Regions from separate parts of the Streptomyces sp. NPDC008163 genome, predicted to be linked through region 3. Evidence: riboswitches for the same ligand, from Rfam matches in the RefSeq annotation. Region 3 holds a riboswitch; each other region holds the start of a gene.
What was found. Region 3 has a riboswitch for cyclic di-AMP ahead of ACFZAT_RS08940 (peptidoglycan DD-metalloendopeptidase family protein). Riboswitches for the same ligand answer to the same signal wherever they lie in the genome.
Positions count from the first base shown of each region.

Region 1: it holds a riboswitch for cyclic di-AMP, as region 3 does, so the genes downstream of both, ACFZAT_RS01835 (NlpC/P60 family protein) here and ACFZAT_RS08940 (peptidoglycan DD-metalloendopeptidase family protein) in region 3, are expected to answer to the same signal.
Region 2: it holds a riboswitch for cyclic di-AMP, as region 3 does, so the genes downstream of both, ACFZAT_RS23080 (transglycosylase SLT domain-containing protein) here and ACFZAT_RS08940 (peptidoglycan DD-metalloendopeptidase family protein) in region 3, are expected to answer to the same signal.

Region 1 covers NZ_JBIBHG010000001.1:364,081-366,336, forward strand. The annotation lists gene ACFZAT_RS01835 (NlpC/P60 family protein) at 1-1,129, opposite strand, end outside; cyclic di-AMP (ydaO/yuaA leader) riboswitch at 1,128-1,278, opposite strand; gene pcrA (DNA helicase PcrA) at 1,440-2,256, shown strand, end outside.
Region 2 covers NZ_JBIBHG010000010.1:252,298-254,553, reverse strand. The annotation lists gene ACFZAT_RS23080 (transglycosylase SLT domain-containing protein) at 40-906, opposite strand; cyclic di-AMP (ydaO/yuaA leader) riboswitch at 910-1,094, opposite strand; gene ACFZAT_RS23075 (2,3-dihydro-2,3-dihydroxybenzoate dehydrogenase) at 1,518-2,256, shown strand, end outside.
Region 3 covers NZ_JBIBHG010000003.1:208,218-210,473, reverse strand. The annotation lists gene ACFZAT_RS08945 (tyrosine-protein phosphatase) at 1-714, opposite strand, end outside; cyclic di-AMP (ydaO/yuaA leader) riboswitch at 1,132-1,287, shown strand; gene ACFZAT_RS08940 (peptidoglycan DD-metalloendopeptidase family protein) at 1,291-2,214, shown strand.

The DNA of each region.
Region 1 (2,256 bases), on a different contig from region 3:
TCGGCATGTAGTAGATCGACTCCTCGCGCACGTTCGCCCCGGGCTTCGGCGCGTGGATCATCATCCCGTCGCCCTTGTAGATCCCCACGTGGCTGATGTCGTCGTAGAAGAAGACCAGGTCACCGGGTTGCAGATCGGCCGTCGCGATCCGGGTCCCGACGTTCACCTGGTCCCAGGTGGTACGCGGGAGGTCGACGCCCGCCGCCTTCCAGGCCGCCTGCGTCAGCCCCGAGCAGTCGTACGAGGCGGGGCCCGTCGCCCCCCAGACGTACGGCTTGCCGATCTGGGCGCGGGCGAACGCGAGGACCTTCTCCGCCTTGGTGGAGGCGCTGCTCCCGGAGCCGGTGTCCGAACCGGAGCCCGAGCCCGTCTCCGTACCGCTGCTCCCCGCCTCCTTGGCCTTCCGCTCGGCCTCCTTACGGGCGGCGGCCTGCTTCTTCGCCAGCTCCGCGGCCTTCCGCTTCGCCTCCGCCTCCTTCTTGCGCTCCAGCTCCGCCAGCCGCGCCTTCTCCTCGGCGGTCAGCTTCGACAGCAGCGTCCGGGCCTCTGTCAGCTTCGTCTGGACGTTCTGCTTGCTGGTGCGCAGCGAGGCCTGCGACTCGGTCAGCGTCTCCAGGCTCTCCACGGCCTCGGCCCGCTGCTCGGACGCCTTGGCCTGCTGCGTACGGAACTCCGTGACCGCCTGCTGCTGGCGCTCGGCCATCCGGTCCATGAGGTGCGTCTGGTCGAAGAACGACTGCGGGTCGTCGGCCAGGAAGAAGGTCGCGGTCGGCGCGAGGCCGCCGTTGCGGTACTGGGCGGCGGCGTAGTTGCCCAGCGTCCTGCGGGCGTCGTTCACCTTCTCGGTGCGCTCGGCCACGTCGTCCAGGAGCGAGTCGACCCTGGACTTCTGCCGGTCCGTGGCCTCCTTGGCCTGGTTGTACTTCTGGGTCGCGTTGCCGGCCTGCCGGTACAGGTCGTCGACCTTCTTCTGTACTTCCTCGATGCTCGGCTTCGGCGCGGGCGCGGCCATCGCGCTCTGGGAGGACAGCAGGGTCACCGAGGCCAGCGCGGCCGAGGTCAGCCCGACGGCCGGGACGGTGGAGCGCATCCGGGTGCGCGGTTTGCGATGCGACGCCAAGGCCGGCATCTCCTTCCGTGGACCGCCTACCGGGTTAGCTGTCGGGTTCGGGCGGAACGGAAGGCTGCCCTACGGTCCGGTGGGGAAGGACCGATTCACCCCGGTACTGCGTGTGGGTCCCCGGTTCCGGGCGGGCCCGGATTCGGCGTGGCGGCACGCTCGGCGTAGGTCGCCTCTGGGGGTACGGGCCGTCCGAACGTGCACGCTAGCCAACTCATGGGGCCGCTGTGAAGGTTGGTGTGCGATATGCCCGATACATTTCCGTGACCTTTCCGGACCGGGGCCGGGTGTCAGTCGGGCGCCTTAGACTCGGACAGCGATGAGCAGCCTCTTTGACGACAGTTTCCTGGCCGGCCTCCAGCAGGAGGAGGACGCGCCCCCGCCGCCCCCCGAGGACCCCGCACCCGAAGCGGTGCCGGAGGACCTGTTCGCGGGCGTGTTCGAGGGGCCCCCGCCGCCCCGTGACGCGTACTACCGCGACGGCGCGCACCGCCCCGTCATCGACCCCGAGGCGCTGCTCGACGGGCTGAACACCGAGCAGCGCGCCGCCGTCGTGCACGCCGGGTCGCCCCTGCTCATCGTGGCCGGGGCGGGCTCCGGCAAGACCCGGGTGCTCACCCACCGCATCGCCCACCTGCTGGCCGAGCGGGGCGTCCACCCCGGCCAGATCCTGGCGATCACCTTCACCAACAAGGCCGCCGGCGAGATGAAGGAGCGCGTCGAGCAGCTGGTCGGGCCCCGGGCCAACGCGATGTGGGTCATGACCTTCCACAGCGCCTGCGTCCGTATCCTGCGCCGCGAGTCCAAGCGGCTCGGCTTCACGTCCTCGTTCTCGATCTACGACGCCGCCGACTCCAAGCGGCTCATGGCCCTGGTCTGCCGCGACCTGGAGCTGGACCCGAAGCGCTACCCGCCGAAGTCCTTCACCGCCAAGGTCTCCAACCTCAAGAACGAGCTCATCGACGAGGAGACCTTCGCGGGCCAGGCCGCCGACGGGTTCGAGAAGACGCTCGCCCAGGCGTACGCGATGTACCAGGCCCGGCTGCGCGAGGCCAACGCGCTGGACTTCGACGACATCATCATGACGACGGTCCACCTGCTCCAGGCGTTCCCGGACGTCGCCGAGCACTACCGCC
Region 2 (2,256 bases), on a different contig from region 3:
CTGCTCACGTCCCTGCCCCGGGCGCGGGGCCGGTGTGGATCAGTACGCGCCGAAGACGTTGTCCATCGAGCCGTACGTGGCGGCGGCGTAGTTGCACGCGGCCGTGATGTTGGCGACCGGGTCGTAGATGTCCGTCGACGTACCGGGCACGTGGTAGGCGTCGAAGGTGGGCTGGATCACCTGGAGCAGCCCCTTGGAGGGGGTGCCGTTGACGGCGTTGATGTCCCAGTTGTTGATCGCCATCGGGTTGCCCGAGGACTCGCGCATGATGTTGCGGTAGATGCCGTCGTAGCTGCCGGGGATGCCCTGCTGCCCCATGATCGCCAGGGATTCCTTGATCCAGCCGTCGAGGTCGTCGGTGTACGTGACGGACGCCTGGGTCTCGGCGGGCTTCTCGGCGGCGACCGGGACGGCGGTGCGCTCGGAGCGGTCGGCGCGGTCGGCGCTCTCGGTCCGGGGGGCGGTGTCGCCGTTCTTCTCGGCGGTCTCCGCCTTGAACGCGCTCTTCTTCGCAGGCTTCGGGGCGGCGGCCTCGGGCTTGGCGCCGATGGTGAGCTTCAGGCCCGGGTGAATGAGGTCGGGATTGCTGCCGACCGCACCGCGGTTGTCCTTGTACAGCCGCTCCCAGCCGCCGCTGAGGGAATGCCCCTGGGCGATCTTGTAAAGCGAATCGCCGGACACCACGGAATAGGTGGTGGGCGCCGCCTTGCGCACGGCAATTTCCTTGCCGGCGACGGAAGTCGGGGCCGCAGCCTTTTCGGCGACGACGGTCTTGGCGGGTGCGGCGGAGGCCGATCCGGCCGAGATCAGGGGGAGCGCGAGAACGGCTCCGCCCGCGCTGACGGCGATGAAACCGCGGGTCAGGGACGCGGACTTGGCACGACGGTGCTTACCCGTGATGGGCATGGCGTATTTCCTCTCCGTCGCCTGCGAGGTGAGCTGTCGGGTTCGGACTGGAGATGTCCGGTCGCGCATGGCGACTTCACCCCTAGCCGCCCCGGATTCCGGACCGGCGGCAAACCTGGGTCCCCCGCTCCTGCCGTACGTGAGTGGTCGGGTTCCCGGACGGCGGCAGGATTCGGCGTTCCATCCGGATTGATGACGGGACCGTAAGCGAGAAACGACGGCCGGAACAAGCCCGGAATTGCTGATCACAATTGTTTTGCAAGATCAATCAAAGGAAATGCTCATGATCGCCCGCGCCGGGGGAAGTCAAATTTCTTGGCACGACTGGGAACCGCGAGATCGGATTGCGCGTCAGAAACGGCCGACGTGACGCTGCCCACTGAGTGCAGAATGGCATCATTAGTCCGTTTTGGGAGCATACGACACCATCAGAACCGTCCCGATCGCCTGTAATTGACATTGCGCTGATACGACCACAAAAGGGGCACAGAGTGATCCGAGGGCGGCCTGGATCGCGGGTACCGGCCCCCTCGCTCACGTGATCACTCTATGGTTAGGCTTACCTAAGTATTGCTGCCCCTCGTTCACCGCCCCAGGGAGACCCCACGACCATGGCGCCGCGCTCCGCCCCTTCTTCCCGCCCTTCGGTCACGCCCGCCGACCGCGAACTCACCGGGCGGCTGGCCCTCGTGACGGGAGCCGCACGCGGCATAGGGGAGGCGGTCGTGCGGGCCCTCGTCGCACGCGGCTGCCGGGTCCTGGCGACCGACGCGGCCCCGGAGGGCGTCGACGCCCTCGCCCGGGAGTACGACGGGCGCGTCGTGGCCCGGGCGCTGGACGTCACCGACGCGGCGGCCGTCGAGGCCCTGGTCGCGGAGGCGGAGGACACGCTCGGCGCCCTCGACATCGCGGTCAACGTGGCCGGGATACTGCGCTGTTCACCGGTCACCGAGCTCACCGACGAGGACTGGCGGGCGACGTTCGCCGTCAACACCGACGGGGTCTTCCACGTCTCGCGGTCCGTGGCCGGCCGGATGGCGGACCGGGGCGCGGGCAGCATCGTCACCGTCGCTTCCAACGCCGCCGGCATTCCCCGTACGACCATGGCGGCGTACGCCGCGTCGAAGGCCGCCTCCGTCATGTTCACCAAGTGCCTCGGTCTGGAGCTGGCCCCCCGGGGCGTCCGCTGCAACACGGTCTCGCCCGGCTCCACACTCACCGACATGCAGCGCGGGATGTGGCCGGCCGGCGAGGCGGGCGACGACGGGCCCGCCGCGCGGCGCGTCATAGCCGGGGACCCGGCGAGCTACCGCACGGGCATCCCGCTCGGCCGCATCGCCGAACCGGCCG
Region 3 (2,256 bases):
GTCGATGGCGGCGAAGGCCGCGGCGAGGTAGTCGGGCTGGGCACCGAAGAGCGGGTTGAGCAGCTCCAGTACCTCCGGGGACATCCCGGTGGCCGAGGTGTCGCTGCGCCGGATGCGGTAGCGGCGGTGCGCGTCGTTCGACTTGAGGTAGTCGGCCTCGATGGTCTCCCGTCCGACGCCCACCGCCAGCAGCGTCACCGCGATGGAGAGCCCGGCCCGGTCCTTGCCGGCCGCGCAGTGCATCAGGGCGGGCACACTGTCCTCGGCCAGGGCGTGCAGCACCCGGCTGTGCTCGCCGGTGCGTTCCAGGATGATCGAGCGGTACGAGGCGACCATGCGGCGGGTCCCCTTTCCGTCGGCCAGGATCGAGCGGAGCTCCGCGATGTTCCCGTCGCGCACCATCCGCCAGAACTCCGCGCCGTCCGCCGGGTCGCTGAGCGGGATGCTCACGTTCCGGACGCCGGGCAGCTCGATGTCCAGGCCGTCCAGCTTGTGGTCCGCCGCGTTGCGGAAGTCGAAGACCGTGTGCAGGCCGAGCCCGCCGAGGAAGGCCGCGTCCTCGGCCGTGGCGTGCGCCAGGTGTCCGCTGCGGTAGAGCCGGCCGTGCCGGACCCGGCGGCCGTCGGTGGTGGGCAGGCCGCCCACGTCGCGGAAGTTGCGGACGCCGGTGAGTACGGGCTCCGCCGGCGGGGTCTGCGGCAGCTGCTGCGTCACGGTCACTCCTGGAGGCTCGGCTCTGCCCCGGCGCGTGTCGCCGACGGGCCCACGACCGCGACCCTACGACATCGGTTCCCGGGGCAATCATCTCGGCCGTCCGCTCCGAGCCGAGGCGGACGAGGGCCATGACATGTCCGTATTGATGGGATATGACCAACCTGCCCCGGTTGTAGGGGAGATGATCACTCGCTCGTGAGCGGGATCATATCCGTGACGGTGTGTGGTGACGCCCCGGCTGGGTAGTCCCCGCACCGCGCGGAAAGCCAAGATCCGTAATCCACGGAGTGTGACCGGAATTCCGCACCGCAATTCCGGAGCGGAATCCGGTGCCGAACGCGCGGCTTGTTTCCGCCGTCCCGGCTCGCTTACGTTCCATGCCATCCGGATGGAACGCCCAATCCTGCCGCCGTCCGGAATTCGCATCCACTCACCGTGTGGCAGGAGCGGGGGAACCAGGTAAGCCGCCGACCGGGACGACCGGACGGCTCGGGGTGAAGTCGCGCCAGGCGCGGCCGGGCATCTCCAGCCCGAACCCGACAGCTCACCTCGCAGGCGCCGGAGAGGAAATTCTTCATGCCCAATTCGGGTAAGCACCGCCGTCCCAAGTCCAGCACCATCGCCCGCGGCGTCGTCGCCGCGAGCGCCGGCGGAGCCGTCATCGCGCTTCCGCTGCTCGGCGCCACCGGTGCCCACGCCGCGGAGCAGTCCGCCCCGGCCACGTCGAAGTCGGCCGCCGCGCACACCGCCCCGGCCACGCCCGCGAAGAGCGCCGGCACCACCACGTACTCCGTCGTCTCCGGCGACTACCTGTCGAAGATCGCCGCCCAGCACCACCTCAAGGGCGGCTGGCACAAGCTGTACCAGGACAACCGCGAGGTCGTCGGCGAGAACCCGAGCCTGATCTTCCCGGGCATGAAGCTGACCCTCGGCGCCAAGGCGGCCCCCGCCGCCACCACCCCGTCCAAGGCCCCCGCCAAGACGGCGGAGAAGACCGAGGCGAAGACCGCGCCCAAGGCCGAGACGAAGGTCGACACCAAGACCGAGGCGCGGACCGAGGCCAAGACCGAGGCCCCGGCCTCCCAGGACAACGCCTCCGGCTATGTCCACCCGGTCCCCGGCAACCACACCACCGCCTACCGCGCCTCCGGCGCCAGCTGGTCCAGCGGCAGCCACACCGGCATCGACTTCCCCGTCTCCACCGGCACCAGCGTGAAGGCCATCACCTCCGGCACCGTCGTAACCGCCGGCTGGGGCGGCGCCTACGGCAACCAGGTCGTCATCAAGCACGCCGACGGCCACTACTCCCAGTACGGCCACATGTCCTCGCTCTCCGTCTCGGCGGGCCAGACCGTGACCGCGGGCCAGCAGGTCGGCCTCTCCGGCTCCACCGGCAACGCCACCGGCCCGCACCTCCACTTCGAGGTCCGCACCGGCCCGGAGTACGGCTCGGACATCGACCCGATCGCCTACCTGGCGTCGCACGGGATCTACGTCTGATCCAGGCAGTACCGGCCCGGTGATCCGGGTCACCGAACGACA